DNA from 4 places in the Halobacillus sp. K22 genome. Region 3 is predicted to be linked to each of the others. Evidence: riboswitches for the same ligand, from Rfam matches in the RefSeq annotation. Region 3 holds a riboswitch; each other region holds the start of a gene.

Region 1 (8,133 bases), on a different contig from region 3:
GCTTTTTCTTATAGCGGGTGCGTACCCGTAGCCCCACTCTATTGCGTCATGAACCTACCTTATTGCGCCGCCCCCTACCTGCAATTAGGTGTGCTGACACGGAAAGCGAGTCTTTAACAACCTCTTTAGTACCAGCCCTCTCTGGGTAAAAACAACTGCAATATCTAGCACATTCATTTGTAAAAATATAGAATAAAGCGATTGACTATACATACGTACCCAGGGTATATTTTATCTGTATCTATTAAAAGTTTTTTTCTTGAAGGGAGAAAAATATGAAACGTACAACATTCGCTTTAGGGAGTCTCATCTTTGCCTCAGTTCTATTGTTAGGTGCTTGCAGCAATGCTGAGCAGACCAATGATTCGCCAAAAAGCACGGAAAGTGCTTCTTCAGAATCCACTCACGATGAACATGCAGGCATGGACCATTCCGGTTCGGGTGAACTGCCTGAAGGTTTGCACAAAGCGGAAAACCCAGCCTATCCTCCAGGGAGTAAGGCTGAGATTAACGCTGAGCATATGCCTGGAATGAATGGAGCAGAAGCAACGATAACAGGAGCCTATCAAACCACCGCTTACAGCGTATCTTATACATCCTCTACCACTGGTGACAAAGTGGAGAATCATAAATGGATCATTCATGAAGAAGTAAAAGATCCCTCCAAGAAAAAGTTAGATCCAGGTTCAGAAGTAACCGTGAATGCAGACCATAGTGACGGAATGAGTGGAGCTAAAGCCCAAGTGGAATCTGCCGAAGAAACAACGGTTTATATGGTGGACTATACAGACACGGACAGCGGACAAGAAGTGACCAATCATAAGTGGGTTACAGAAGCCGAATTATCTGCTAAATAGAAATTACAGCCCCCCGTCAATCGGGGGTTTCTTAATGACTATTTTACACTTATATAAAACTATATCCTCTCTCTTCCTACGCGCGTTCACAATATCTTAACAAATGCCCTGACCCTTGTTCTATCCACTTTCATGACTTTTTTTCTTTTTTATATTTGGAAAACACAGAAAATTACCTTGCAAATAGACTGAATATTACGTAAAATCAATCATAATTTATAATAATAAACTATAAGGAAGTGAGCGTAATGCAAACTCAATCGGTGAGTACTTTATATAACGTATGCCCTCTTTGTCATGGAACTGGAAAGTATAAGGAATATGATGATGGTAAAGCCAATTTAATTGTTGATCATTACCAGCGTGTTAACTATGCGAATGAGACACTTGCCTGGAAGATGGCCGTCGAAGAAACCAGTTACATGAAGAAATGCGCGAAGTGTCATGGAAAAGGGAACGTCCTGAACAAAGAAGGCGAACAAATGTTTAAGCAGCTTCAGCAATATGCATAAAATCATTTCCCCCCTGTCTTTAGGTGGACTGGGGGGTTAAATGATCTTTTTCAAACAAAGTATCAGTTTTAGAAAAATTATTTTTTTCTGAAAACTCTCTTGATTCTTGAATTGTTTTCCTGTATTGTAAATCGCAAGCGAAATGATAACCGCCTAATTTTTGAAAGAAATTTTTAGTAATTTTTAATATCATTCTTGATTTAAGCATACCTTTCATGTAAAGTGTTCAACAGTTGCTTTTCCAAAAATTACATAATAATAAAACTTATCCAGAGAGGTGTAGGGACTGGCCCTTTGATACCTCAGCAACCAGCCATTGGCACGGTGCTAAATCCAGAAGGTAGTAGTTATACCTTGAAGATAAGGAGACTCTTTATACATAAAGGACCTTCTTCTTCAAGGAGGTCCTTTTTTATATCCATTTTTTTACGAAGGAGATGATCACCATGGCACGGAACAGGATTGAAACGATACTAGCCCAGCTAGGAAATAACAGTGATGAAGAAACAGGGGCTGTGAATCCGCCCATCTATTTATCGACCGCTTATCAGCATAAATCACTCGGGGTATCCACCGGATATGATTATACCCGCACGAAAAACCCGACACGCCATCTTCTCGAAGAAGGCATGGCCCAGCTTGAAAACGGCGATCAAGCCTTCGCCTGCAGTTCAGGAATGGCAGCTATTCAGTTGATCCTCTCCCTGTTCCGTGCAAACGAAGAATTGATCGTCGCGGAAGATATCTACGGCGGGACATACCGGTTACTCGAACACTATGCAGATGCTTATCAAATTCATTCGACCTACTCCGATTTCACGGATGTCGAGAGTGTCATTACTGAGAAAACAAAAGCTATCTTTCTTGAAACGCCGACTAATCCGCTGTTGCAGGAAGTGGATATAGAAGAAGTTTCAAAGATTGCTAAGAAACACAACCTCCTGCTCATTGTCGATAACACATTCTTAACGCCTTATCTTCAGCAGCCGCTGGATTTAGGAGCGGACATTGTGATCCACAGCGCTACCAAATATATTGGCGGGCACAACGATGTATTAGCCGGTGTGGTCGTCGCCAAAGGAGAAGAGATTTGTGAGAAGCTCGCTTTCTTCCAAAATTCATCAGGTGCTGTCCTCTCCCCTTTTGACTGTTGGCTCTTAATACGTGGATTAAAGACCCTGCCGCTTCGTTTCGATAAACAGCAGGCGAATGCGAAGGCCATTGTTGAGTTTCTAAGAAACGATCCGGGCATTAGAGAAGTCTTTTATCCTGGAAAAGGAGGAATGATCTCTTTCCGAGTTGAGGATCCTTCCAGTATCTCTGAATTTCTTGAGAATTTGTCGGTCATCTCTTTTGCCGAAAGTCTCGGAGGAGTGGAAAGCTTCATTACGTACCCGGCAACGCAGACCCATGCGGATATTCCAAAAGAAGAACGGGAAGAACGCGGAATCTGCGACCGGCTGCTTCGCTTCTCCGTAGGTACAGAACATGAAGAAGATCTGATTGAAGATTTGAAGCAGGCTCTCTCTGCTATTCAAAAGGAGGAAATACAATGAGGCCAGAAAACGATCAGTTGGAAACTCGTTTCATCCATGGTTCTGCGAATAATCGAAGTCATCAAGAACCGGCTACAGGTGCTGTGAACGTCCCGATTTACTTATCGTCCACTTTCCATCAGGAAAGCTTCGATACGATGGGCCCCTATGATTACAGCCGGTCCGGCAATCCAACGAGACAGGTGCTTGAAGATACGATCGCTAACTTGGAAGGCGGCGCGCGCGGCCTCGCCTTTTCCTCAGGAATGGCAGCTATCTCCTCTGCCTTTATGCTGCTTTCCGCCGGGGACCATGTACTTGTTTCCAAAGATGTCTATGGCGGCACATTCCGGTTAATTACCGAAATGCTCGGTAAATACAATATCGATCACACTTTCGTTAATATGACTGACCTTAACGAAACGAGCCGAGCAATCCAGTCCAATACAAAAGTCATTTATGTAGAGACCCCTTCAAACCCTTGCTTAAATATTACAGATATTGAAGGAGTGGCAAAGCTTGCTAAAGCCCATGGCTGTTTAACCTTCGTGGATAACACATTCATGACACCGCTCTATCAGAACCCGCTTGAGCTAGGCGCCGATATTGTCCTGCATAGTGCCACCAAGTTTTTATCCGGGCACAGCGATATCATTGCAGGGCTCGCCGTTACTAAAAATGAAGAACTTGGAGAGAGACTCGCTTTTATTCAAAACTCCTTCGGTTCCATTCTTGGCGCTCAGGATTCCTACCAGCTGATCCAGGGGATCAAGACACTCGGGGCCCGGTTGAAGCAATCGTCGGATTCGGCATTGAAGATCGTCTCTCACCTGCAAGATCACTCACTTGTGGAAGAGGTTTACTATCCAGGTCTTTCCCACCACGCCGGTCATCCGATCCACCGGAGACAATCTACCGGAGCAGGGGCCTTACTTTCTTTCCGGCTGCCGGATAAAGAAGCGGCCAAAGCGTTTGTGGAGCAGATCCGCCTCCCTGTCTTTGCTGTGAGCCTGGGTGCTGTGGAATCGATTCTATCCTATCCGGCCACCATGTCCCATGCGGCAATGCCGGAAAAAGAACGAGCGAAACGAGGCATTACCGATGGTCTGCTCAGGCTTTCTGTTGGTCTTGAGCACCCTGGTGATTTAATTGAAGACATTGAACAAGCTTTACAGGCAGCTGCCCGAACCAGACAGAAAGTCAGCGTGTCCCTGTAAAAAGGGCATTAGCTTTCAAATAAAACTACTATTACAAAATGGAAAGGTTGTTGAATGAAATGAAACGATCATTAGAACAGAGATTACAGGATGGACCCGTTATTTGTGGAGAAGGATACCTATTTGAACTGGAGCGTCGCGGCTATTTACAGGCCGGTTCCTTTGTACCCGAAGTAGCCCTTGATAACCCACAGGCACTAAAGCAAACGTATCGTGACTATATGCTCGCAGGCTCCGACGTCGTCTTAGCCTTTACTTATAACGGGCACCGCGAAAAGATGAGAATCATCGGCAAAGAAGAGTTACTTGAGCCACTTAACCGCCAGGCCATCCGTCTAGCCAAAGAGGTTGCGCAGGAGCACCCGGAGGAAGAAGCACTCGTAGCCGGGAACATTTCTAACACGAACTTGTTCAACCCGGATGATCCTGAAGCTGTTGAAAAAACAAGAAGCATGTTTGCAGAAATGATCGGCTGGTGTAAAGAAGAAGGCGTGGACTTTGTGAACGGGGAAACCTTCTATTATTATGAGGAAGCACTGATTGCCCTTGAAGAAATCCAAAAACAAGGTCTTCCTGCCGTCATCACATTCGGACTGATGGGCGAAAATATCCTAAGGGACGGCTATGAGGTAGAAGAAGCCTGCCGTTTGTTAAAAGAAAAAGGTGCTCTTGTTGTGGGAATGAACTGCTTCCGCGGGCCGGCGACTATGCAGCCATTCGTTGAGAAAATCCGTAATACAGTGGAAGGCTATGTAGGCGCCCTTCCGATTCCTTACCGGACAACGGAGGAACACCCTACCTTCTTCAACCTGCCGGACGGAGGCTGTGCTTGTACACTTCCGACAGAAACAACGTTCCCAACGTCACTCGATCCGCTTTACACGAATCGTTATGAGCTTGCTGAGTGGGCCAAAGAGGCACACAGCATTGGCGTAAATTATCTGGGACTCTGCTGCGGAGCTTCTCCGGCTATGCTTCGTGAAGTAGCAGAAACCGTTGGCCGTACAGCTGTAAACTCCACGTATTCACCGGATATGGAAAAACACTTCCTATTCGGCAGTGACGATACGCTGCAGGATCACATCACTTCTTATAAGACGAAAGCATAAATAAAAACCGCCTGTCCGGCAATTCGGACAGGCGGTTATATGACTAAATTTATTTTTTGTATGGAATATCGTTCTCTTCACACCATTCCATGGCAAGGGTCCGGTATTGCTCATCTTTGTATTCATACCATTGATCACGAACCCCGTAGGTCACAATTTGATCTTTAAATCTCCGGAAAGCTCCCTTTCCACGGATCGCTTTTGATAAATCGTTACGAGCCTGATCACCTTGAAGCGAGTTGATGAACGCTTCCATCATCTGATACTCGTCTACATCGGAACAATCCGGCACTTGGATATAGCGAGTCTCATTTTCTAAGATATGTTGAGCTAAATGACGTTCTTCCTGTTGCCACTCTAACAAATGGTCGAAGTCTTCTTCCTCTTCTACATCTACTATCGCTTCATCACTTACGTGTAGAATTTTTCCATCGATCTTATCTACCAGCGCTAAGTCACCTTCTACTTGCTCCTCAATAGCATCGGCAACTTCTCGTATGTCTACTTGATTCATAACCTTCCCCCATCTATGCTTGCGGATTTTCTGCTGAATCTTTAGATGGATCTTCCAAATCCTCCAGCACGGACTCACCAAACAGACTGCTCACGCGATTACGCGCCTGCTCTTTCACGTTCTCATCAATATGAGAAATTACTTGATAGACCGCATAAACAATCACAGCGCTGTCATCCGTGAAACCGACGACTGGAATAAAGTCTGGAATTAAATCAACCGGCAGGATCAAATAACCGAGCGCACCGGCAATCGTGAGTTTTGCTTTCTTCGGCGTATCTTCACTCTTAAATGCATAATAGAGTAATAGACTATAGTACACGATTTTCGATCCAATCCGGCTTCCATTCGCACGGATTTTTTCACCGTATTCTTTCTCTGAAAAATGCTTCCTGCTGCGTTTTATAGCTTTAGCTGGATTCAGCTTTTTTAATCTGTCGCGATAGCGTTGTTTTTCTTTTAGTTCGCTAGTCATTATTCATCACCCTTTTGGGGTACTTTTGACAAAAAAGCCCCTGCTTAAACCTATTTTGAGAAAAATGATAGATTTGCCATGTTTTCATATGGATGCTTTCTATAATGAATTAAGCCAACGCTCCAAATGTATCCTCTTTTTTATTTAAAATTTGGCTCACTTGATGAACACTCGCTACCACGACTTTTTTTATAACTTCATTAGCGAAAGAAAACAGCATAGATGACAAATCCTACTATCAGTACAAGAATAATGATACCAGTACTTTTCCATCCTAAATTACCAACTAAATCAGGAAGTCCGCCTCCATGAAGACTACCCGAAGGATCTTTCTTTAACTCCTCGTGTCTAATTCTTTCCCTTGTTGCTTCAGGTCTTTCTTTTTCCTCATTCATTTGAATACCTCCATCAGTCGATTTTGTAGTGAATTAAGGACAGATGATAGACTTCTTAGATTATCCTCGGGAAACACATCTACATAACCATTGTTGGTCATTAATTCACTGCAAAATCCTTAATCTTCTTTTTTATAAAAAAATCACCATAACACACATACGAACTAGACCCCTCTCGGTTTCAAAACTACCTCTTAATCATGTCTTCCACCATCATGGCCTATAGCTAAATAAATCTTCTACGGAACACCCAAACAGCCTATAATAATTCCTAATTATTAAAACTTAGTAAACAGGTTTATCCTTGTTTATTTGTTGGTATATATTGTAATCATGATTCCTTTTAGTTTATTGGCTCTGTTAAGATTATTGTTGATTTTTCATAAGAGGTTTATTACTCCCCCGCAGGACCTTCCGCTCAACAATTATCTCGGAACTGATTCTTAAAGAATCGGGAGCTTAACCTTAAAATCTACGCGGAAGTTTAATAGAGCCATTTTAATAAAGGATCCTCCTACAAGTAGTGTAGAAGAAACGCGACTTTTGACTTTGATTGTCGAAACCAACAATAATGCTTACAGTTTTTGCTAGACTTTGATACTTTTAAAGTGATAGAGGCCGTGCATCATCACACGGCAGGATAATACGGTTACAAAATCCAGAAAAGTCATTTTAAAAGGAGAGCGATGAGATGGAACTTGATCAACTTGAATTGAATACAACTGTGGAGGAATCGGAGAAAACGAAGCCTTATTATACAGCTTTAATTGGATGGAGCGTGCAGGCAATAGAAGCTGCCGCGAAAATGAACCGGCCTTTCATCGTAGTAGGTCCACCCGATTTTGAGTCCTATGCAGAGAAACACGAGATTCCGTTTGTCGGATGGGATTTCAACAAGATCAATGAAAGCTCTGATCACCTCTATATGCAGCTGAAAGAAATGGGCGCAGAAGTTGCCGTTCCTTTATATGAAGAGTGCGTCGAATGGGCTGGAGCATTAAACGCCCGTTTCCGCGAGGACCCGCGTGTGTTTAACCGTTCTTTATTGTTACGGGATAAAGGAATGATGAAGCGTAAAGCGCAAATCTCCGGTATTAAGGTTGGAGTTTTTGAAGAGGCACGCAGTAAAGACGACGTAGAACGTTTCCTGAAGCGTGTAAATGAAGCTTTGCTTAAATTAGACGGCGATCATCTTGACCCAATCCACGTAAAACCACTGGACAAGGCTGGATCTGTTGGTCACCTGGCTATCAATACCACTGAAGGAATCGAGCAAATTCAGGATACAGACTTCCCGCTCTTAATGGAAAGTCATCTGGATGGACAAGAATTTTCATGTGAAGCCTTTGTTCATAAGGGCAAGGTTCGCTTTCTAAATGTTACGGAATATATTCGTCTAGGCTATTCCAATTTTGTCCCCGCTTCGCCATCACTGGAAGAAAAGAGACCTCTGATTGAACGAGCGGTCCAGCAGCTGGTGGATGCCTTCGAAATTGAATACGGCGTGATCCACCCTGAA
Region 2 (8,133 bases), on a different contig from region 3:
CCTGCCTCCTAAACGAGTCCCATTTTTTTAGCAATGATCGACTTCATTACTTCATTCGTGCCTGCATAAATAGCAGTGACTGGTGCATCACGGAACCTTCTTGCTATCTCATACTCTTCCATATATCCATAGCCTCCGTGCAGATGCATACATTCAAGTGCCACTTTTTTCACAAGTTCGGTCGTCCACCACTTAGCCATGGAAACCTGCTTCACCACATCTTCTTCCTCTATATGAGCTTCTATCGTTCGATCGAGAAAGGTACGGCCTATTTCGACTTCTGTCTGCAGTTCAGCCAGCTTGAATTGAGTATTTTGAAAGGAAGCGATCGACTGTCCGAATGCCTTCCGTTCTTTTACATAATTGATTGTTATTTCAAGCATTCGCTCACAAGCAGCAATGGCTCCGATTCCAACAATTAGACGTTCCTGCTGAAGCTGATTCATTAAATAATAGAAGCCTTCCCCTTCTTTTCCTAACAGGTTGGTGACCGGTACTTTAGCATCCTCAAAAATAAGTTCGGATGTATCCTGGCTGTGCAGCCCCACTTTTTCGAGCTGCTTTCCCCTTGTAAATCCCGGTGTTTCTTTCTCTACCACAATCAGACTGATTCCTTTATGTGCTGGAGAAGCTTTCGGGTCCGTCTTGCAAACCACCAGGACTAAATCTGCATAAGTACCATTGGTAATAAACGTCTTTTCGCCATTTAATATATAGTGGTCCCCTGCCTTCTGAGCCGATGTCTTTACCGCTGCCAAGTCTGAACCAGCGCCTGGCTCGGTCATAGCAATGGCTGTCACACATTCTCCTGTTGTACATTTCGGAAGCCACCTTTTCTTTTGGTCCTCTGTCCCATAGGCAGATAAATAGGGAACCACGATGTCGTTATGCAGCCCAATACCAATTAACCCTGTCCCCACTTTTTCCAGTTCTTCATTGATAATAACGGAGTAGCCAAAGTCAGCACCGAAACCGCCATATTCTTCTGCGAGCCACGGACATAGATATCCTTGTTCACCAAGTTTTTTCCAAAAAGATCGTGGAATAGCTTTTTGTTTTTCCCACTCCTTAAAGTAAAGATAAGCTTCTTTATAGAGAAATTGGCGCAGCGACTTTCGCAAAATATCATGCTCTTCTTTTATGTAACCTGCTTTCATCATAACCTCCTGCTCATTTACTTCTTTGAGTAAATAATTTTCTAATAGATTGATTCTCGCTGCTTATGTTCAATTCCTCCATTATTGGGAAAACGGTTACAAAAAGACGTATAATTGAATAATGTGACATGTTTTTACACTATGGTCCCAGACCGTGAAAACGTTAGGTAGAGGAATCGCGCGCATTCGTCCGCAGCAAACTGTTTTGATACTCATCCACGGAGCATAAAAAAACAGCTTGCAGAAAACCTCTGGGTTTCTCTGCAAGCTGAATGATCTATCTGTATGAACTTGATTCCTTATGAATTTAATATTTTCTCAATTGCCTGAGCTACTCCATCTTCAGCATTTGTTCCTGTGACGAACTCCGCTTCTTGTTTAACTTCATCCTGTGCGTTCCCCATCGCGACACCAACACCTGATTCACGGATCATCGCTATGTCATTCATGCTGTCTCCGACTGCCATAACGTTTTCCATTTTCAGATCAAGCCATTCACAAACTTTCAGTAAAGCCGCAGCTTTCGTAACACCTGTGGGGTTCACTTCAATATTCGTTGGACTGGAATTTGTAATCTCAAGGTCCTGGTTGCCATTCAATTCCTGCAGAATAGCTTCTCTAATCTCATCATCTTCGATATCAAAGCCGAACTTGAGCCAGTTATACTCTTCAATTTCGCTATCAAATGGCTCCTGAGAGTTAAAAATCCCCTGAACCGTAGATGACCAGAAATATAATCCATGTTTTTCTTTAAGTTCCCACAAACGACTGACATGGTGAGGCTCAAGCAGTGTCTGGTCCACCAGTTCAAAGTCCTGATTATAAATCTCCCCGCCATTGATCGTTACAATATAAGATGACCTGCCGAGCTGCTCCGCTATATCACGGCAACGCGACAGCGACCTTCCTGTACTTAAAAGGACATGAATTCCCTGATCCTTTGCTTTTTGGACGGCTTTAATATTCGCGTCTGATACCGTCCCCTGCGGATTTACAAGGGTCCCATCTACGTCTAGTGCAATTAATTTAATATCTGTCATTGTATTCACGTCCTCTCTTCTACTTTCTCTATTCTAATACAAGGACAGACTTTCATACAACGAAATGACTAAACCGTGTCGGCTGGTTGTTTCAATTGATTAATTTTTACGCTCTTTTTTGCTTACCAGCCTATTTTTTCAAGTGGTACAAACGTAGGAATCAAGGAGTCATTGTAAACTTCACGAATGTGCTGCGCTACGTCTTCTTCCTGATAAAGATCCACAATCGTTTGATATACTTCTTTGTCCGTTTCATCTGCACGTGCTGCAATAATGTTGATATAAGGCTGTGCTGTATCATCTTCAATAAAGATGGCATCGTCTACAGGAACAAACCCGGCTTCGACGGCTACTCCGTTGTTAATGATAGAGGCAGCAACATCCGGAAGTACGCGAGGAGTCTGGGCAGCAACGATCGGTTCAAATTTTAAATTCTTAGGGTTTTCCTGAACCTTGTCCAGGTTCCCATTTCCATCAAAATCCTCAGACAGTCCAATCAGTCCTGCTTTTTCAAGAAGTAATAAAGCCCGACCCATATTGGTGGCCTCTTTTGGTATAGCAATGGTGCTTCCTTCTTGGATGTTTTCTACATCCTCATATTTTTCAGAGTATATTCCCATGGGAGCGATTAATGTGGTCCCAATTGGCGCCAGGTCCAGATCATGTTCTTTTATAAAGGAGTCAAAATAAGAGACTGTTTGAAACGCGTTTAAATCAATATCTCCATCAGCCAGTGCCATATTAGGACGTACATAATCCGAAAACTCGACTAACTCAATCTCAATATTCTCTTTGGCTGCTTTTTCTTTTATTTTTTCCCAGATCGGCACGCCAGACCCGTTCAGTCCAACTTTAACCACCTTTTTCTCTTCTGATCCTTCACTTGATTCTGCTCCGCTGCTTTCACTGGAACACCCCGCTAATACGGTTCCAATGGCAGCTACTAAACTTAATAAAATAAATAATTTTTTCATGATGAGACCTCCTATTGTCTGCGAATTTTTTTAGATACAAAATTTCCTACTGTTTGAGTGATCTGCACAATGACGACGAGAAGAAGTACGGTCGCAATCATGATATCCGTCTCAAAACGCTGATAACCATAAGAAATAGCCAAGTCACCAAGACCACCGCCGCCTACAAATCCGGCCATTGCCGAAGCACCTACAAGGCCAATCGTGGCAATGGTCAGGTTTAATACAATGGAACTCAACGCTTCCGGTAAATATACGCGCGCGATAATCTGCCAGGGTGACGCTCCCATCGCCTCCGCTGCTTCAATAACTCCTGACTTCACTTCAAGCAGACTGCTCTCTACCAGCCGCGCAATATAGGGCGCTGAAAATATGACAAGCGGCACAACTGCTGCGGCTGTACCAATAGATGAGCCTACAATAAATCTTGTAATTGGCAGGATAGCTACCAGTAAGATGATAAATGGAATCGACCTGAAGAAGTTAACTACTGAACTAAGCGCATTGAATATAGGTTTACTTTCAAGCAGTCCCCCGTCTCTTGTAACTACTAATGCAATGCCGAGAGGAAGACCGATTAATGTAGCTGCAAGCAGAGAGATCCCGACCATTAAGAGGGTCTGATTGGTAGCTTCCAGAATTCTCGGCCAAAAATCCATTAAGTTAACCTGCATGTGCTTCCACCTCCTGAACCGTTACGGAACGCTGAATTGAGTCGATCGCTCTCACAATTTCTTTATCTTCTCCCTGAAGTTCCACCACTAAATGTCCAAACGGAATGCCCTGAAGCTCTGTAATCTGTCCGAAAAGCACATTCACTTCCACCTCATAGGACTTCGATATTTGGGAAAGTACAGGCTGGCCCGCGCTTTCATCTACAAAGGTCACCCGGTAAATATGACGGCTTGCTCCCCGCTTTTCAATCCCCTCCAGGATGGATGCAGGAATTTCATTTTCCATCACCGTTCTTACAAAGTTTTTTGTAGTGGGATGTTCCGGCTGGGAAAACAAGTCAAATATGGATCCTTGTTCAATCACACGTCCGTGTTCCATGACTGCGATACGGTCGCACACTTCACGGACCACATTCATTTCGTGCGTAATCATAAGAATCGTGATGTTATATTCGTCTCGTACTCTGCGCAAAAGTTTAAGAATAGACTTGGTGGTTTCAGGATCAAGGGCAGATGTCGCTTCATCACATAGCAATATATCCGGTGAGGTGGCTAGAGCCCTTGCAATTCCCACCCTCTGCTTCTGTCCGCCGGATAGCTGGTCCGGGTACTGCCTGGCTTTATCTGACAAGCCTACGAACTCCAGAATTTCTTCTACACGTGCATCAATATCTTTTTTCGACACCCCTGATATCGCCAATGGAAATGCCACGTTATGACGTACCGTTTTAGACTCCAGCAAATTAAAGTGCTGAAAAATCATGCCAATTCGTTTCCGGACTTTTCGCAACTCAGGTTTAGATAGTTGGGTTAAATCTTTACCATCTACCAGGAGCCGGCCTTCCGAAGGATATTCCAGTAAATTAACTAAACGAACAAGCGTGCTTTTTCCTGCTCCGCTATAACCAATAACCTCGAAGATTTCTCCTTTATTCACTGTTAAATCAACTTGATCCACAGCTCGCAACTCATTTCCATTGTGTTCATAGATCTTTGAAACCCCTTCAAAATCAATCATGAACGGTCCCCCCTTTGTTTTTGGATTCTTCCAATTATCAGCTTTCTTATGTACTTCTGAGCGTTAAACATAAAAAGAGCCCCTCTTCTTAAAAGATAAGAAGAGGGGCTCTGGCCATACGTAATTTATGAGAACCGTCTCTTCTCATCTTTCACGTGCAAAAAGCACCTGCTGGAGTTGGCACAGTTTCTGATGACGCATCAGTCCCGCTGCCGAGGTTTCGTAGGGCCAGTCCCTCCACCTCTCTAGATAAGAAGATATTTATTCGTTTTTAAATTGGATGGTGATTATCTTATTATAGCTCATCAGCTTTGTCAATTTAATCTGCTAAACTTTTCGAAAAATTCCCCACTAAATCTCCTGCTAGTTATCATTAAATCTATTTATATACGATTATCTTCATACCTGAACGGGTATGCTGAAACCGAGAGCTTAAAAAGGAGGTTCAAACATGTTTCATTACACAGTAGAAACAGAAAAAGGAATCGAAGAGGCAGTAGAAAGTTTAGAAGCCAGCCTTAAAGAAGCCCAGTTCGGAGTATTATGGAATTTTGATATTAAAGACAAACTTAATGAAAAAGGATTAGAATTTGAGAAAGAATTTAAAGTATTGGAAGTATGTAACCCTAAGGAAGCTCAACGCATTCTTAATGAAAATACCCTTGCTGGTTATTTCTTACCGTGTAAAATGGTCGTTTACTCTGAAGGAGGCACGACGAAGATAGGTATGCCTAGACCAACTGCCCTCATTCAATTGGTAGAAGATGAACAAATCCAGAGACTCGCGGAAGACATTGAGAAACGATTAATCCACTGCATGGATCAAAGCGTATAACGTATAAGAGGAGGGATAATCATTGAATTATCCCTCCTCTTTATTTAGTGCTGTTAAATCTGGTTGTGATTTTCATAAGAAGCTTATTAAAGGATCGGACCGGATACTTGAAGAATCGAATTCGAGATATCTTGGGTCCGTTACGATATGAGCAGCGGGCTGGTGGGGAAATAACTCGTCTTGTTCCATCACCCAGACACTCGAGACATAAGCCGCTCATCAACGGATGGAAAAACCGCCATCCTTTTGATGGTCGGCTTATGCTGGTCGTGTCTTTCAGGGTGATTCCACATTTGAACACTTTCCTATGGGGGAACGGTGAGCTTCCTCGCTCGTTTTCACTCCATGTGGGATCTCACCTAGTTCCTTCTCCCATGGGAGTCTCGCCATTTCCCCACCAACCCTGCCGCGAGAGAATAACGGACCCTTCCAGAAGAGAGAATGCTCTCCTTCGAAATAGGTCCTAAATACTTCTATGACAAGCTTTTCCACAACGTTCTAGCATAATAATACACGCCTTATCCCATGCTTTTTTCTCACCAAGCAAACAGGGGGTTAAGTGGTTTCGAGTTTCTGATTCGGCTAGGTCCGTAGGGGGACGATGAAGACTCCTCGGTTAAAAGCGGAAGCACCTTGGGCAGCGGCGTATGGACTGGACTGAGCTGGCGGAGATAAAGAAAACACGAAGAGCGGAGCGATTCGATGTTGCCTTATCGTACAGAAGTGAGGGAAGTCTCACTAGACGCTAGGTGCTGGAGCTGGATAGCCTCTCCTTGTCGTTTATGCCTTGATGTAAGCTTAGGATTAATAAAAGTGTAAGAACGGGATGAACATGATCGGTAAGATCCCGGAAGGCGAAGCCTGAGGAAGCTTACCCCGGAAGAAGTTCGACTAAGAACGCCACGTCGTGTGGCAACGTCGAACGACCCTGCGTCGTGCAGGGCCGGAAAGCGAAATCGTCCCCCGCAGGACCTAATTCTCACTAGATATCTCGAAACTGAGTCTTACGCAAACGGGAGGTTATGTTATAAAATCGCTCTTAGTTTCCTATCGGTGGAAGGTTTGGGACCTTCTTTCCTTTGATCGAACAATGAAATTCCCCGTGATTCGTAATAGCACCATAAAATATGTCTTTGATAGAAGTGATACCACAAGCTCTCAATTGGTTCTCCATCCATTCCTCATCTTTATCCAAACGTTTCAAAATATCTTTTTGCAACTCACCGTCTAAAATAAGCGGGATATCATAACCCGCACCCCTATTTAAAAGCTGAAAATCCTCTCTCGTAATTTTTTCTTTTTCCGGTTTTAATTTTACAGAGATCATCCCGCTCGCTTCAATTAGGGCAAGCTCAACATCGTCAATATGGTAAACATCCTTTTCCCGAAGCATCTGAAGGATATTATCAATAGAATAGTTTATACTCTTAATATTCTTTTCGACTATTTGTCCATTGTAAACAACCACCGTCGGTTCAAGAGTCATAAGCTTTCCAAGTCTGCGGTTTCTTAGTTTACTCCAAACAATCACTTTCTGCAGCAAAGCAATTGCTATCATAGCTACTACCGTATGAATATGATTGATGTTCGGATCTGCAATGTCAGCTCCCACCACTGACCCGAGTACAAGAACCACTAAGAAATCAAATACGGGAAGTTCACCGATTGAACGTTTCCCCATAAATAACCCTATAGCAAGTAAGAATGGGAGAATGGTTATAATTCTCCCTAAAACCTTTAATATATCCCACAATAAATCCAATTGATTCACCACCTATACGTAGGTTTGCTTACGACATAACGTTTTATCCATTTTTCATTTTATTAACCTGTTGACATTATACCTTATGGGGTATATTATAAGTCATGTACTGTTAACACACAGCAAACGAAATCTTCATAAAGGGAGGGGAATCGTAATGGAGTACAACGAAGCCATGAAAAATAGAGTAAAACGTCTAGAAGGACAGTTAAGAGGCGTCCTAAGAATGATGGAAGAAAATAAAGATTGCAAAGACGTCATCACTCAGCTGTCTGCTTCTAGAAGTGCACTTGAGCGTACCATCGGTTTAGTCGTCAGCTCCAACCTTGTGGAGTGCATTCAGGAATCAAGTGATAGCCAAAACACAGAAGATTCCATTAACGAGGCTGTTCAGCTTCTAGTTAAAAGCCGATAATTTTTTACCAATTCAAATACCCATACACGTATATGTATAAAATAAATTAGGAGGATTAAGATGTCTGAGACAAAATCAACGAATATCATCTTGTTCAGCGGAGATTATGACAAAGCGATGGCCGCTTACATTATTGCTAATGGGGCAGCCGCTTATGATCACAATGTGACCATTTTCCACACATTCTGGGGGTTAAACGCTCTGCGTAAAGATGAACAAGTATCTGTTAAGAAGAATTTCATGGAGAAAATGTTTGGA
Region 3 (8,133 bases):
TTTATTGTACCAAGAACATTGGAAACATGCATAGTGGCTACAATTTTTGTGCTCTTAGTAATTGTTTCCCGTGCATCTTCCAAGTTAATCGTTCCATTAGCCTGAAGAGGCATATATTTCAACACAGCCCCTGTTTCTTTCGCCACTTGCTGCCATGGAATGATATTACTGTGATGTTCCATCGGGGTGATGACAATCTCATCCCCCTCTTTAAGATTAGCTCTTCCATAGCTTGATGCAACTGTGTTAATTGCTGTTGTTGTACCGCGAGTGAAGATTACTTCCTGCGTACTGGAAGCATTAATAAATCTTCTGACCTTTTCACGCGCGCCTTCATACTCATCCGTAGCCTTTGTACCCAGCGTGTGAACGCCTCTGTGAACATTTGAATTATATCCACGATAGTATTCATCGAGTTTTTCAATGACCTTAATCGGCTTTTGAGATGTTGCAGATGAATCCAAATATACAAGCGGATGGCCATTTACTTCCTGATGAAGAATCGGGAATTCATTGCGTACCGCATTGATATCCATTAATATACTTTCCTTTCAATTACCTGCGTCAACTGACGTTTAACGGCTTCGACAGGAAGCTGCTTAACAACTGGCGCAAGGAATCCGTGAATAATAAGGCGTTCTGCTTCAAACTTGGAAATACCGCGACTCATTAGATAGTACAGCTGTACTGGATCCACTCGTCCTACAGAAGCAGCGTGCCCAGCTGTTACATCATCTTCATCTATTAGAAGAATTGGGTTAGCATCTCCGCGTGCATCCTTACTTAGCATTAGTACCCGGGATTCTTGCTCCGCATTAGACTTGGAAGCCCCATGCTCTATTTTACCAATTCCATTAAAGATTGCGGAAGCTTTGTCCTTCATAACACCATGCTGAAGGATATAACCATCTGAACCTTGACCGAAGTGGGTGATATTTGCAGTGAAATTCTGCTTTTGGGTACCTCGGCCGATAGCTACTGTTTTCGCATTGGAATGAGAATTATCACCAATTAAATGAGTGATATTTTCAGATACAGTATCGCCTTCATTCATTTGACCAAGAGCCCACTCAATCACAGCATCACGGTAAGCAACACCGCGGCGGTTGGTATAAACCGTGGTTCCGGAATCAAAATTATCAACAGCACCAAATGAAACCTTGGCTCCATCTTTAGCAATTACTTCTGTGATATTGTTAGCTGATGTTTTCTCTTCTTTATTATGAGAGATATAATTCTCCACATACGTTACTGAGCTATTTTCTTCTGCTACCACGAGAATGTGGTTAATCAGAGAAGCTTCTGGATCTTCCTGCCAGAAAATAGCTTGAAGCGGTTCTTCAATTTGTACATTTTTAGGAACGTACAAGAAAATTCCGCCGTTCATAAGGGCTGCGTGCAGAGCTGTAAGACGGTGCTCATCTACGTGTACAGCGTCGTTCATATAATACTTCTGCACCAAGTCGCTATGCTCTCTAAGAGCAGTAGCCATATCCGTAAAGATAACACCCTCATCCTTTAATTGTTGATCAATTGCCGCGTATGCAGGAGTGTGATTTCTTTGGATTACTAAGTTCTGTTGTTCTTTTTCTTTATCTAAAAAGTCTTGAATTTCAGCTGGCAGATCTTCAAGTGAGTTAATTACCTCACCTGAAACATTGTGTTTAAACTCAGTGAAATTCCACTTACTTATATTCGTTTTATCAGGCTTAGGTAGTTGAAGTGATTCTGATTTTTCCAAGGCGTCCAGTCGAAGGTTTTTCATCCATTCAGGCTCTTGTAAACCTTTGGAAAATTGTGTGACATACTCTTTATCGTATGGTAGTGAGACGTCTACTGTCATGTTAACCCTCCTATCTTAGTTACGCTTTTTGACCGATTGTTTCGTCTTCGATTCCCAATTCTTGTTTGATCCAGTCGTAACCTTCTTCTTCAAGACGCTGGGAAAGTTCAGGTCCGCCAGATTTAACTACGCGGCCTTGCATCATTACGTGTACTTTATCAGGAGTAATGTAGTTTAAAAGACGCTGATAGTGAGTAATGATTAAGCAGCCAAACGCATCGTTACGCATTTCGTTGATTCCTTTAGCTACAACTTTAAGAGCATCGATGTCCAAACCAGAGTCGATTTCATCAAGGATTGCAATAGCTGGCTGTATCATCATCAGCTGAAGGATTTCGTTACGCTTTTTCTCACCACCGGAGAAACCTTCGTTCAGATAGCGCTGAGCCATGTTTTTGTCCATATCCAATGTTTCCATCTTAGAGTCCATATCTTTAATGAACTTCATAAGGGAAATTTCGTCGCCTTCCTCACGCTGAGCATTAATAGAAGAACGCAAGAAGTCGGAGTTTGTTACACCGCTGATTTCACTAGGATACTGCATAGCAAGGAAAAGACCTGCCTGCGCTCGCTCATCTACTTCCATTTCCAGGACATTTTCACCATCTAATAAAATTTCGCCCTGAGTTACTTCATATTTAGGGTGGCCCATAATAGCGGAGGCTAGAGTAGATTTACCTGTTCCGTTTGGTCCCATAACAGCGTGGAATTCACCGCCGTTAATTGTAAGATTTACACCTTTAAGGATTTCTAGACCTTCGATTTCCACGTGAAGATCTTTAATTTCTAAAGTTGATCCTGCCATAATTAATACCTCCAGTATCTATAGTAATGGAATGGATTTATTTGTTGTAGTTAGTAGAACCATTCTCAATTTATTCTCATTATAATCTTATATCATTTAGAAAGTGATATCAACTTTTTCCTTCCAGTGGAAATGAGCCGATTTTTCTACAAATTATAAGTGAAATTTTTCTGTTTCTACATTATTATAACACGAAAAAATCAGGTGACTAAAGATCACCTGATTCCCTGTTTAAATTATCTATGCAATTGACGATCTAGTTGAGCAAACATCTTCTGGCCTTGTTCAAATTCTTTCTGGCGCTTTTCTTCTACTTTCAAACGTGTATCCAACTTGCTGCTGTACTCGGCATAACTCAAATTATGAGCCTGATGCATGGCTTTTTCCATCTCAGCAGTGTAATTTAAATTCAGTTGGTCACTAATAACGAATCAACCCTTTCAGATTATTTACACTATTCAGAGTACCATAAATCTTTACCCCTGCACAAACAGGTATAACCCCTGAAATATCTGATTCTACTTGATTCATTTCGATGAAAGCGCTTGATTCGACCAGTACATATGAATACATCAGTTTTCCTTTAATTTTCTAACTATTCAAACTAATTGACACTGGAATTTAAATCCATATATGCATCCTGAACTAACGTTACAGCCTGACTTAAAGCCGCGCCTCCACCAAAGGCAGCTGCTACCCCACAAGCCTCCAGAATTTCCTTTTCTGTTGCACCCTGATCCACACAACCTTTTGTGTGGTAAATCATACAATATTCATCTTGAGCTACTATGCTTATTCCAAGTGCCATCAATTGTTTCTGCTTTTTAGAAAGCTCGCCTTCTTTGAAACACGCTTCTGTGAATTCACTGAATTGATGAGCGACTTCTGGCATTTTCTCAGTAAAATCACCCAAACCTTCTTTATAATCATGTAAATACGTCTGTGTCCAATTCATTTGTTGTTCTTGCATCGCATTCTAACCTCCCAATAAAAATAAGTGACTGCAGTTAGTATAAACCGCAGTCACTTATCTTATCCGTTATTCAGAGCTGCCATCTACAGGCACTACAGCTCCATTATATTCTTCCTTCATGAACGTTTGAATTTCTTCTGAACGTAATACTTCTACTAATGTTTGCAGTGCTTCTGAATCTTCATCTTTACTCTGGGCCGCGATCACATTTACATAAGGGGATTCAGAGCCTTCAAGGATCAATGAATCTTCACTTGGGTTCAAGTCAGCTTCAATAGCGTAGTTTGTATTAATCGCTACTAGAGCATCTTCTTCTCGTTTGTAGATCTCCGGTAATGTCGCTGCATCTACTCCGGAGTCAAATTGAAGATTTTTTGGGTTTTCAACAATATCGTCTACAGTAGCATCCACTTTATCTACGCTTTCATCTAATTTTACCAGACCTTCACGTTCAAGAAGCGAAAGAATTCTTCCATGGTCAGCTACTGAACGGCTCATCACCAGGGTAGTACCTTCTGGAACTTCATCAACGCTTGAGATGTTTTGAGAGTAGATACCCATAGGTTCAATGTGAATCCCGCCAAGATTTACAAAGTCATAATCATTTTCTTGCATTTGTGTTTCTAAATAAGGAATATGCTGGAAATAGTTTGCATCAATTCTTCCCTCTGCTAAGTCCTGGTTAGGAAGTACATAATCTTGATATTCTTCAATGGTCAGTGTAATTCCTTGCTCTTCAAGCAATGGTTTAGCTTCTTGAAGTACTTCTGCGTGTGGGACACTTGTAGCACCAACAGCTATTTCAGTAGTTCCTTCTTCAGAACTGCCGTCACCGCTGCTGCTATCTTCCGAACCTGAGTTTCCTTCATCAGATGAACCACATGCTGATAAAAGGATAATAAATAATAAAGTAAAAATACCGAATGTAATTTTTTTCATGAGTACTCTCTCCCTTTAATTTTATTTAGGATTTTTATCTTTTATCCAATTTTCTCGAAACGAAGTCCCCGATAAATTGGAAAATGAAAACAATAATCACAATGAGAATCGTGCAAATAAAGACAACATCAAAGTCGCTTCGCTGAAAGCCGTAGAAATAGGCAAAGTCACCTAATCCACCGGCACCGATTGCCCCCGCCACTGCAGTATATCCGATTAAAGCAATAGCTGTAACGGTAATCCCTGAAACCAGGGCTGGCATTGACTCTGGAAGCAGCACCTTAAAAATCAAAGTAGAAGATTTAGACCCCATCGATTTAGCAGCTTCGATGACACCTTTATCTACTTCTTTCAATGCAATCTCTACAAGTCGTGCATAGAACGGTGCCCCACCTATAATTAGCGCGGGCAGTGCCGCTTTAGGGCCCCGAATAGTGCCTATGAGAAAATCAGTAAATGGGAATAATAACAGAATTAAAATGATAAAAGGTATAGCTCTGAATATGTTAACAACTGAAGCAGTAATCCAGTTTAATATCTTGTTCTGCCACAGACCCCCAGGACCTGACAAGTAAAGAAGTAAACCTAACAGTAAACCTAAAACAAACGTTCCAGCTACAGAGATAAGCGTCATGTAGAGCGTTTCGTTGGTAGCTGTTATTAAATCATCCATAGTGACGTTTGGGAAAAATTGATTAATCATCCGGGCTCACCTCCACTTCCACAGAGGTGGATTGAATATATTCAATCGCACGCGTAATTTCTTCTTTATCACCCAGGAATTGCACAAACATCGTTCCATACGCACCCTTTTGGGTTTGAGTGATCTTTCCGTGCAATATGTTTACATCTAACACAAACTTCCTGGAAACTTCACTGATTAAAGCCTGATTGGTGCTCTCACCTACGAAGTGCAGACGAAGAATCTCTCCAGTCTTATACGTATCTTTTATAAGTTGAAGTGAATGTTCCCGCTCAGGGTCTCCCATTACCTGATCGACAAATTTCTTAGTAACCTGTTCTTTTGGATAAAGGAAAACATCAAGTACGTCTCCCTGTTCCACAATTTTACCTTGTTCCATAACTGCTACCTGATGGCAGATCTTTCGGATTACATGCATTTCGTGGGTAATGAGTACAATTGTCAGTCCAAGCTTCTCATTAATATCTACTAATAGATCAAGAATGGAATCTGTCGTTTCTGGGTCAAGAGCAGAAGTAGCTTCATCACAAAGAAGAACTTTAGGTTTATTCGCTAGCGCACGAGCTATTCCTACTCTTTGTTTCTGACCGCCGCTTAACTGAGATGGATAAGAATTGCCTCGTCCACTAAGGCCTACCAGGTCTATTAATTCATTAACACGTTTGGTTCTTTCGCTTTTAGGTACACCAGCTATTTCAAGTGGAAAAGCGATATTATCGTGAACAGTTCGAGACCACAAAAGATTAAAATGCTGAAAAATCATCCCAATCTCCTGCCGGGCCTCTCGCAGTTTCCCTTTGTTTAAAGAAGTCAAATCTTGCTCATCAATGGTGACCTTGCCGTCCGTTGGATCTTCCAGGCGGTTTAACAACCTTATGAAAGTACTTTTTCCAGCACCGCTGTAACCGATAACCCCGTATATTTCTCCCTTTTTTATCTGTAAACTTAGGTCGTCGACGGCACGGACCTCCTGATGTTTCGTTCGAAAGACTTTAGATAAGCCTTTAATTGAAATCATGTCGTCTTCCCTCCAATAAAAAAACCTCTCTGCTTGAGAACAGAAAGGTTAGCGTAACAATCTTTATCTGTTCTCTCATCTTCACAAGGATTACCTTGCAGGAATTGGCACCTTACCAAGTCTTAGCTTGCCGGTTGCCGGGCATCAACGGGCCAGTCCCTCCGCCTCTCTGGATAAGAGATTTTAATTTTTTATCACTTTAATACGTGTACGTACCATAAAGAGGATTCTAGCATTGTTAGAATTTCGTGTCAACTTGATAATATTCCTATAAATTCGACAAAATAAAAACTCTTCCTTAAATTAGAAGAGTTCATTTAGAACACTCTTCTCATCTACCAAAGTAAAATACTTTGCAGGAATTAGCACCGTGTTCATCTGCATAAACCGGTTGCCGGGCATCAATGGGCCAGTCCCTCCGCCTCTCTGGATAAGTGAAGATGTCGCTATTAAATTAATGATTATGTTAGCATGGGGCTATAAATTAAGTCAACAATTAAGGAGTGGTCACGTTGAGGAATGCGCCAAGTTTCGAACTTCCTTATTTAAATAAGGAAGGCTCTTATAATACTACAGAGGATCTGGGAAAAGTAATTGTTCTTACATTTTGGACCTCATGGTGCCCCGACAGCGGGAAGGATTTACCTAAGAAAGAGCAGTTATATAAAACAATGGACCATCAGAAAGTCAAGATGGTTACTATAAATGTATCTGGCCGTGAACGGAGCGAAGCTGAGGCAGAGGAATATGCAGAAAAGTTTTTATCTCAGCCTGCTCTTAAAGACCATGGTCGAACGATCTATGACTTGTTCAACAGTGAAGGTGTACCTACTACTGTGATTATCAACAAGGATGGTTTTATCCATTCACAATTCGGTGATCAAGCAGATTTCTTATCCATTGTAGAATCTCTGGGCGAACTCATTTAGCCAATAACAGGAGTGATTCGATAAACAAAATATTCCGGTATGCCCCTTGAACTTTAATCGTCGCCTGGGGAAGAGAAGTTAATTTTTGTTCACCCATAAACAAAGTTTTCATAATGGTACTGGAAGATTGCAGGTGAATGAGATTTAGTCCGTTTTCCTGTTGATCTGTTTTGAGATGCACCCCTGACTGGTCTATATACATGTAAATTCTATGATTGCCAACCTGGAGAATTACGTTAAGTCTTCTTTCCCGCCAACTGGGCAAAAGATCTGTTCTCTGATTCACTTGTTTAACCCAATCTTGTATGAATTCCACCATTGTTAACTCCTCCTTTGTTTGTTAAATAAATTCTTGATAAGGAGGAGTCAACCCTTTTAAAATAACGAAAAATCGTTCGTCATTTCCCGGGTAATTCATTTATTTTTTTACATATTCAGAAAGTTTATCGTACATAAAAGGAACAGAATGAAAGGCATAAACTTTCTCTATTATTTCCCCGTGATGTGTAATTAATAGACAAGGTACACTTTTTATTTGATAAGTTTTCATTAAGTCAGGATGCAGAGAAGCATTGCATTCCCTGAATAATTCTTTATTATAAGTGGCCTCTATAGCCGTAAGCATTTTTCTGGCCAAGTGGCAGGTCCCACAAAAAGGAGTATGGATGAATGTCAATCCAGTTTTTTGTTCTTCTAACTCGTGACCTGCTGACTTGTTATCTATTTCCTGCACAATGATCCTCCTAAATGAGATAGATGGGCTTTACGTGGAAATGCCTGTTTAATAAGGCTCTGGCTAATTCTGGTTCTGGCGTGGCTGCCACTTCACGAAATGCTTTATCAATATAGATGTGTACGGCATGAGGGAGCTCTGCTGTCAGCTGTTTTCTTAATTTGTAGCCAGAATCGTCTTCATCTACAAG
Region 4 (8,133 bases), on a different contig from region 3:
CATTTGTGTTACAATAGGTGGTGCCAAAAAACTAGCAAAGAGGTACGACGAATGAAACCTATTATTATATACATGGCTCTTCTCAGCTTATTGCTAATGACTGGCTGTTCTTTCATTGCAAATGCCAATGGGGACTCCCAGAAAAGCACAGGAGAGCCCATCTATGACGTGAAAATACAAACAGAAATTATAGAGTATGAAGAATATCATATCACGATCCATTACCCTGACACCCCGAATAATCAGATTAATCAAGCCATAATAGACTATGTAAATCAGAAAAAGGCAGCTTTTAAAAAAGAGAGCTATGAAGCCTTACAGAAAAATGAAGGTAAATCTTCCCTTGAACTGCACATTGATTATGAAGTCTTACACCAGGATCGTCGTTTTTTCGTCGTTCAGTTTGAAGAAACCACGGATGTAGTACCAGGGGAGCCGGTAGTTAAAAAAACCATTGTGAATTTTGATAAAGAGAATGGAAAGCGCATCGAATTAAATGAATTATTTAAGCAAGATCTTCCTTATGTAGATCGGCTTGTGGAATTTACTGTGGAAGCACTGAAGGCAGATGAAAACTACTCGGCAGATATGGAAGATGCGTTAAAAACGATTTTTAATAACAATCTTCATATTGCTCTGACCGGACAAGGAATTGTAGTTTATATCAATGGCGTATCTGATTTCCCGAATAAGATCGTTCTGAATGAGAAGGCTGTAGATGAACTGTTGCGTCCTGAATATGCTAAAGCATTGGAACTCCCAGGTAAAATTAATAAGGAAAAGCCAACTTATAAAGAAGAAGACTCAACGTTTACTGCTGAAGATTATCGTTCGAAACATGGAAGTTCAGGGATGAAGGAAGTAGCTCTTACATTCGATGATGGTCCCCATCCTGAGGTGACAACCAATATTCTTGAAGCCTTAAACGAGTACGAAGCGAAAGCTACTTTTTTTATGATAGGAAAAAGGATCAGCTACTATCCAGAGGTTGCCAGGCAAGTAGCTGAAGCAGGTCATGAAATTGGTAATCATACATGGGATCATCCTCGCTTATCCCGGTTACCGCAAAAAGAAGTGACTCAGCAAATTGATGCAACTCAGCAGATTATAAAGCAGGTGACTGGACAAAAGCCCGACGTCATCCGTCTGCCTTTTGGTGACCGGCCTCCTGTTACGTATAAAAAAGAGATCAGTGCTGTTCCTTGGACTGTAGAAGTAAAGGATTGGCAAAAACTAGAGAATTCTCAAGTTGCAGAGAATGTTTTATCTCAAGTAGAAGATGGTTCTATTATTTTACTCCATGACCTTCAACCGTCCATGGCTGAAGCTGTAGAATTAATTGTGAAGTCATTAAAGCAAGAAGGCTATACATTTGTAACAGTTAGTGAATTAAATGCTGAATAACCAAAACAAAGCAGCCTGCGATGATCATATCGTCAGGCTGCTTTGTTTTGGTTTGGGTGTGGAGATTATGAGATTAGTTGATTTTATCTCCAATCCAGGAAGCCCAGTCATTGAACTCTACTAAAAACCCGTCATGCCCGTAGTCGGTATCGGAGTGAAAGTGTTCAGCTCCTGGGACATGATCGCTAAAACGTTTAATAAAGTCATACGGATAAAGGAGGTCATGTTCAAAGCTCAATGTGTATACGTCCGCTTTGTAATGCTGAGAAGCTTGCTTCCAGCCTCCTCGGTCCCTGCCGATATCGTGGTGGTTCATAGCTTCGAGTAGATATAGGTAACTGTTAGCATCAAAGCGAGTTTTAATTTTATCCCCCTGATAGTCAAGATAAGACTGGATATCATAGGATGCATCTTCTTTTTGATTCCGGTCAAACCGTTTTTGGAAAAGGGTTTGGCTCCGGTAAGTGATCATCCCCGCCATTCTCGCAATTTCAAATCCTTTGAGGTGTTGGTTCGAAGGGTATTTTCCATGATTAAATGAGGGGTCATCCTTAATGGCACGTGCTCCGATATGATTAAAGGCAATTCCATAGTCACTTAAATAAGGTGTCGCAGCAAGTATAAAAAGCTGCTTCATAAAAGTCGGATAGAGCAATCCCCACTCATAGGCCTGCATGCCTCCGAGAGATCCACCTGCCACAGCATGGAGGTGGTTGATCCCAAGTTCATGTAAAGCCTTCCGTTGTGCGTGGACTATATCACGGACGGTGACCGGCGGGAAGCTTAATCGGTAGGGTTCACCAGTTTCCGGGTTTAAACTGGCTGGTCCCGTAGACCCGTGGCAGCCACCTAATACATTAAATGTTATGACCTGAAATTGAGAGGTGTCAATGGGAAGCCCTCTGCCAATCAATCCGGCCCACCAGCCGGGCTGCTCCTCGGAACCAACCGCATACTGATTTCCTGTTAACGCATGGCATATTAAAATGGCTGGAGCACCAGCTGGTCCAAATCGTTCATAGGCAAGTTCTACATCGGGCAATTGATCTCCAGATTCAAATGTAAAAGAGCCGATAGAAATGGTTTTATTTGGAAACTGGTAGCTGGTGGGATTTTTTACAGACATGTTCATGCCTCCTTTCCAGTTTAGACAGATAGTGGCGTTTCCGTATAAGACTGCCCGGAACGTAACGCTATAATTGATTCATAAAGACTGAGGCCAGTGACAAGATTATCCTGAACTTCTGGTACAGAGTCTCTTGACCATAACAAGCCAGGTTTAATCGCTTGTGCCGAGTTGATAGAATCTTGATCGAGTTCTTTTGCATAAAGCACATCAACTGCTGGCAGGGAAGAAGCTTGAAGGTCTGAAATGCTTGAGATTTCTACAACTTGAAAGCCTAAACGTGAAAGCTTCTTAGCCTCGTTAGAGAGTTCATCGTTTGAAACAGCTCCCACGATAGCGATAACTTTTTGACGCAGTTCATTATTCGAACGGTCCAATGATGACGATAGTGTTTCTTCTATAACGGTTTTAGAGTTTTTGTATGGTTTTGAGAAACCAGTAGCTTCTTTAAGACCCGCATCCAGCTCTGCAATTAAATCCTCTATTGATTCAAGCCCAACAGACAGACGGACTAGTTCTTCCGTCACCCCGGATTTTTCAAGATTCTCATCACTTAGCTGCTGGTGAGTAGTCGAAGCAGGATGAATAATTAGTGATTTCGCATCCCCGACATTGGCGACGTGAGACCAGAGGTTCGCTTGATCAATCAGTTTTTTTCCAGCTTCGCGCCCTCCCTTAATTCCGAAGACGACGATGGATCCATATCCATAGCTGAAGTATTTCTTAGTAAGCGGGTGAGTAGGGTGATCAGAGAGTCCAGGGAAATTCACCCATTCCACACCTTCATGAGACTGTAGGTATTTAGCAACTTCAAGAGCTTGATCAGAATGTTTAGTAATTCTCAAATGAAGGGTTTCAAGACCTTGGAGAAGCAAAAATGCATTGTGAGGGCTCAAGCAGGCACCCGTGTCACGAAGCAGCTGGACTCTCAGCTTAACAGCGTAGCCGGCGGGACCTACATCAAGACCAAAGCGTACGCCGTGATAACTTTCATCAGGTTCCGTGAATCCTGGGAATTTTTCATGATCCCAGTTGAAGCGTCCACTGTCTACCACGAGCCCGCCAATTGTCGTTCCATGGCCGCCTATCCACTTTGTAGCTGAGTGAATGACAATATCAGCGCCCCAGCTGATCGGTTTGCAAATGTAAGGAGTAGCAAACGTGTTATCGATGATAAGAGGAATGTGATGTTCATGAGCTACGTCAGCCACAGCTTCAATATCCAGAACATTTAAGCTTGGGTTACCGATCGTTTCGGCAAAAATGGCTTTTGTCTTAGGGGTAACAGCTTTCTTGAAATCCTCTGGGCTGGTTCCTTCAATAAAATGAACAGTAATCCCGTACTTAGGCAGAGTGTGAACGAACAAGTTATAGGTTCCTCCATACAAATGGGAAGAGGCTACAATTTCATCTCCAGCGCTGGCAATGTTGAGGATAGCCATAGTAATGGCAGACATGCCTGAAGCGGTAGCTACTGCAGCAGCGCCATCTTCAAGTAAAGCAATGCGTTGCTCTAGTACATCGACGGTTGGGTTCATGATACGGGTGTAAATGTTGCCAGGCTCCGCTAATGAAAATAAGTTTTGAGCATGGTCAGTGTCATTAAAGACGTAAGAAGTGGTCTGGTAAATTGGTACAGCACGTGATCCAGTAGCTGGGTCTGGTTGCTGGCCTCCGTGAAGTAATAAAGTTTCAGGTCCAAATTTGTGAAAAGGTAATGTCATCAATAATCCTCCCTAAATTTATATTTCATCATTATTCAAAAAAATTTAAAAGCCCCCTTCTTAAGTAAGAAGAGGGCGTAGCAATCAGTTCCTCCACTTATCTTCCAGATCCATAGATCTGTAGGAATTAGCACCTTTTCAAGTATCTACTTGAAGGTTGCCGGGCGTCACAGGGCCTAGTCCCTCTGCCACTCTCGATAAGAGTTTTTATAATATTCAGCTATTCATTAACTTGTATGGAATTATAAAGTGTTTTATGCTTAATTGTCAAACTATTTGTGCAAAATTCGAATACGTTTGAAATGCCAGTGGGGTGGGAATGGTTTAGCAAGTATAGTAAAAGGAGTGAATAGACATGAAGGAATACACAGTTGCACCAAATAAAGACGTAACAGGCTGGTTGATCAAAATAGAGGATGTTGCCCCTACGGATTTGTATGATGAGCGTGATACAGCAGTAGCAAAAGCTGAAGAAATGGCTCAAGAAAACAAACCAAGCAAGCTCTATATTCTAGATCAGAACCACGAAGTGGAAGATGAAAGAAGTTATTAATAAAGAAGACTCCCTAAATGGGGGTCTTTTTTTTGAGTGTCTCCTTTATTTTTGTGTTACATATTAAAGATAAGCTCCCGTTACTGGAAGACTCAGTTTCGAGACTTTTGTTAGAATTAGGTTCTGCGGGGGACGATTTCGCTTTCCGAGGGCATGTGCTGAGCCTCCTCAGTCTTCGACTTCCGGGGTCTCACCGCTCATGTTTATCCCACTGGAGTCTACATCGTCCCCCTCCGGCCCTTGCGATATATGGAGCTCGAAATCTTGTTTGAGAGGCTCGGTTTATGATGGAGATAAAACTTCTAACAATGAGCGTGTAAAGTCATAATTCCCGCTATAGAAGCATTTGAGGCGGGTCAAGCACCTTCTAACGACTATAGAAGGGTCCGTTCGCTTTTCAAGCATAGGCTGGCGAAGGGAACGACGAGACTCCCGCGGGAGAAGGAGCTAGGCGAGACCCCACAAGGAGTGGTAACGACTGAGGAGGCTTGCCAGTTCCCCCGCAGGAAAGCGAGTTGTTCCCGTAGTCAGCCACTCTCTTTATTAGCAACGGACCTGGAATATCTCGAAATCGAGTCTTCAAGTATCCGGCCCTATAGCTCAAAAACTTTTTATTATAAATCATCAACTTGATCTATTAGATCCGTGCAGTGGATATGTTAATTGGAGGAGTCATTCTGGTGTTTCGTGTTACTGGGGTGACTTGTTATTTTCAAAGAATTTTGAAATAATTATGATTATATAATTCCCGTTGCGAAAACCGTCTATCTATGTAGAAAGTTCAGTCAGGTGAAGAATTAACGATCTTGCTGGAAAGGAAAGAGATTTATTTCCTGCCAGGGTATTATACGTACATAAATTCATATAAATAGTAGGCGGCTAGAAGGGAGTCACATCTATGGTGCTGGAGATGGAAAACGTATCTTTGAGACGAGGAGACAGATGGATTCTAAAGGATATTAATTGGCATATTGAAGAAGGAGAGCACTGGGTACTGCTGGGACTGAACGGCTCTGGAAAAACGTTCATCCTTAACTTACTGAATGCATACACCTTTGCAACAAAGGGAGAGGTTAACGTATTAGGTATGCAGTTTGGGAAGACTTATCTTGCAGAACGCCTCCGTAAACAGATTGGGTTCGTTTCTTCAGCTATTCAGCAGAAGATCCACCAGGGCGATAATGCTTTTGAAGTGGTGCTGAGCGGAGCATTTGCTTCTATCGGACTTTATGAAACCCCTACAGACTCCATGAGGCAAATGGCAATCTCATTACTTGAAGACCTTGGGTGTATTGACTATGCCAACCGAAATTATGAAACTCTTTCAACCGGGGAAAAACAGCGTGTTTTAATTGCTAGAGCACTCATGGCGGGACCTTCCCTCCTGATTCTTGATGAGCCTACAAGTGGCCTAGATTTTATAGCAAGGGAGAAATTACTCGAATCTATTGAAGAGATCACAAAGAAACCTAATGCTCCCACAATGATTTACGTAACGCATCATGTTGAAGAAATTCTTCCTGTTTTTCACAAGACTTTACTGCTTAAAGAGGGAGAGGTTTTCAATGCTGGCGAAACAACTAAGATGATTACCAGCCAGCAGCTCTCCAGATTTTTTGATCTGGACGTGGATGTGAGCTGGCATAACGAGCGTCCTTTTCTATCTAAAGTGCAGAAGGGATAAGTTCATTACTTCTCTTCGTTTTAAGGATAGTTAACGTAGCTGTTTTATTCCTATCCTGTTTGCCCCTCTTTTTTTGTGTGTTAACCATAATAAAAGGTAAATGCATGACTTTATCTAAGTTTTATTACTGAATAGCAGTTGAAAATATCGGTAAGCTCTTATATTATAATGATTATATACAGTTTCAGAGCTTTGATTTCCGTAGAGGAGTGATCAAATGTTAAAGGAATCGGACTTTCCAACAGATGAGCTAAAAGAACAATGGATAAAGGTACGGAACAAGAAACTGGAAGAAATGGCTCAATATATCCAGCGCTATTTTCACCTAACTAAGGTCAGGGAGAACAAAAGCAGTTATGAAGTGCAAGGCTACTTCTTTCAGCCTGGCTTTGGCGAAGTAAGAATGGCGTTTGAATTCAGCTACGAAAATGTTGCTAAGTTTACGGATTTATTTGATGAACCAATTGAAGAAAAAAATTAAACGAATGAAGACGAAAACCCCGCTCTATTTTTTCTTAGATTGGGGTTTTTTTCTTTGCAATGCTCGTTCTACAATCAAGCGTTTTCAATTACTTTATTTTCAATATAATGTTAGGATAGAACCATTCAATGAGGAAGAGGTGGGAGTTTGAAAAAGCTGAAGCTTGGTAACAGCGAATTAGAAGTTGGGGAAATTTCTTTAGGCTGTATGAGGATTAATAAATTAGAAAAGAAAGATGCTCGGTATGTAATTGAAAATGCCATGGACACCGGCGTGGATTTGTTTGACCACGCAGATATTTACGGATCAGGTGAATCCGAATCTGTGTTTGCAGAGGCTATCGATATGAACGATGATGTTCGTGAAAAAATGAAACTGCAGACCAAATGCGGCATTCGCGATGGATATTTTGATTTCTCCAAAGATCACATTCTTGAATCTGTGGAAGGCAGCCTGAAACGTCTGAAAACAGATTATATTGACAGTTTATTGCTTCACCGGCCAGATGCTTTGTTTGAACCTGAAGAAGTGGCTGAAGCCTTCACGGAATTAAAAGAAAGCGGGAAGGTACGCTATTTTGGTGTGAGTAATCAAAATCCAATGCAGATTGAACTATTGAAAAAGTATTTGAAGGAAGATTTGATTGTGAATCAGATGCAGTTAAGTATAGTACATACCCCCATGATTGATGCTGGTTTCAATGTAAATATGCAAAACGATCCAGCTATTATGCGTGATGGCGGCGTCATAGAGTACTGCCGTTTAAATGATATATCCATCCAGGCCTGGTCCCCGTTTCAACACGGCATGATAGAAGGTCCATTCGTTGGGAATAAGGAATTTCCACAAGTCAATGCCAAGCTGAAAGATCTGGCTGAAAAGTATGGGGTGACAGATTCAGCTATCGCTATTGCTTGGATCCTGCGCCATCCAGCTAATATTCAGCCTGTAGTTGGCACGATGAATACAGAGCGTATGAGAGATATAGCTAAGGCTTCTGATATTGAATTAACCAGACAAGAATGGTATGAACTATATACTGCCGCAGGCAATGAGCTGCCTTAATATAATGGGCACAGATAAAGGAAATAAGCGCTGTCTTGTTTCCTCTTTTTTTCATCTCACTCTCTACCTTGTTCAAAAAATACGTTTTACTCAAAA

The links. A riboswitch is a leader RNA that binds a small molecule or an ion and turns the genes downstream of it on or off. The one in region 3 is predicted to bind S-adenosylmethionine.
Region 1: it holds a riboswitch for S-adenosylmethionine, as region 3 does, so the genes downstream of both, ACTWPM_RS16205 (methionine biosynthesis PLP-dependent protein) here and ACTWPM_RS12245 (methionine ABC transporter ATP-binding protein) in region 3, are expected to answer to the same signal.
Region 2: it holds a riboswitch for S-adenosylmethionine, as region 3 does, so the genes downstream of both, ACTWPM_RS13035 (methionine ABC transporter ATP-binding protein) here and ACTWPM_RS12245 (methionine ABC transporter ATP-binding protein) in region 3, are expected to answer to the same signal.
Region 4: it holds a riboswitch for S-adenosylmethionine, as region 3 does, so the genes downstream of both, ACTWPM_RS09790 (O-acetylhomoserine aminocarboxypropyltransferase/cysteine synthase family protein) here and ACTWPM_RS12245 (methionine ABC transporter ATP-binding protein) in region 3, are expected to answer to the same signal.

The regions. Positions count from the first base shown of each region.
Region 1 is NZ_JBQQCN010000025.1:30,008-38,140, forward strand. It holds gene ACTWPM_RS16195 (YdhK family protein) at 276-857, shown strand; gene ACTWPM_RS16200 (hypothetical protein) at 1,106-1,369, shown strand; SAM riboswitch class I at 1,632-1,736, shown strand; gene ACTWPM_RS16205 (methionine biosynthesis PLP-dependent protein) at 1,816-2,925, shown strand; gene metC (cystathionine beta-lyase) at 2,922-4,121, shown strand; gene ACTWPM_RS16215 (homocysteine S-methyltransferase family protein) at 4,181-5,230, shown strand; gene ACTWPM_RS16220 (UPF0158 family protein) at 5,280-5,744, opposite strand; gene ACTWPM_RS16225 (YkvA family protein) at 5,758-6,219, opposite strand; gene ACTWPM_RS16230 (DUF6366 family protein) at 6,420-6,614, opposite strand; gene ACTWPM_RS16235 (ATP-grasp domain-containing protein) at 7,306-8,133, shown strand, end outside.
Region 2 is NZ_JBQQCN010000017.1:36,408-44,540, reverse strand. It holds gene ACTWPM_RS13055 (acyl-CoA dehydrogenase family protein) at 9-1,157, opposite strand; gene ACTWPM_RS13050 (Cof-type HAD-IIB family hydrolase) at 1,457-2,197, opposite strand; gene ACTWPM_RS13045 (MetQ/NlpA family ABC transporter substrate-binding protein) at 2,320-3,171, opposite strand; gene ACTWPM_RS13040 (methionine ABC transporter permease) at 3,183-3,845, opposite strand; gene ACTWPM_RS13035 (methionine ABC transporter ATP-binding protein) at 3,835-4,863, opposite strand; SAM riboswitch class I at 5,005-5,119, opposite strand; gene ACTWPM_RS13030 (DUF302 domain-containing protein) at 5,315-5,698, shown strand; gene ACTWPM_RS13025 (DUF421 domain-containing protein) at 6,738-7,460, opposite strand; gene ACTWPM_RS13020 (metal-sensitive transcriptional regulator) at 7,618-7,875, shown strand; gene ACTWPM_RS13015 (DsrE/DsrF/DrsH-like family protein) at 7,936-8,133, shown strand, end outside.
Region 3 is NZ_JBQQCN010000015.1:86,967-95,099, forward strand. It holds gene ACTWPM_RS12210 (cysteine desulfurase) at 1-536, opposite strand, end outside; gene sufD (Fe-S cluster assembly protein SufD) at 536-1,843, opposite strand; gene sufC (Fe-S cluster assembly ATPase SufC) at 1,863-2,648, opposite strand; gene ACTWPM_RS12225 (hypothetical protein) at 2,885-3,025, opposite strand; gene ACTWPM_RS12230 (carboxymuconolactone decarboxylase family protein) at 3,253-3,618, opposite strand; gene ACTWPM_RS12235 (MetQ/NlpA family ABC transporter substrate-binding protein) at 3,688-4,560, opposite strand; gene ACTWPM_RS12240 (methionine ABC transporter permease) at 4,595-5,263, opposite strand; gene ACTWPM_RS12245 (methionine ABC transporter ATP-binding protein) at 5,256-6,281, opposite strand; SAM riboswitch class I at 6,354-6,461, opposite strand; SAM riboswitch class I at 6,610-6,718, opposite strand; gene ACTWPM_RS12250 (TlpA family protein disulfide reductase) at 6,785-7,210, shown strand; gene ACTWPM_RS12255 (hypothetical protein) at 7,203-7,529, opposite strand; gene ACTWPM_RS12260 (thioredoxin family protein) at 7,629-7,943, opposite strand; gene ACTWPM_RS12265 (toprim domain-containing protein) at 7,954-8,133, opposite strand, start outside.
Region 4 is NZ_JBQQCN010000011.1:17,783-25,915, reverse strand. It holds gene ACTWPM_RS09800 (polysaccharide deacetylase family protein) at 52-1,404, shown strand; gene metX (homoserine O-acetyltransferase MetX) at 1,478-2,530, opposite strand; gene ACTWPM_RS09790 (O-acetylhomoserine aminocarboxypropyltransferase/cysteine synthase family protein) at 2,551-4,254, opposite strand; SAM riboswitch class I at 4,349-4,458, opposite strand; gene ACTWPM_RS09785 (DUF2188 domain-containing protein) at 4,610-4,807, shown strand; gene ACTWPM_RS09780 (ABC transporter ATP-binding protein) at 5,706-6,491, shown strand; gene ACTWPM_RS09775 (hypothetical protein) at 6,709-6,972, shown strand; gene ACTWPM_RS09770 (aldo/keto reductase) at 7,120-8,037, shown strand.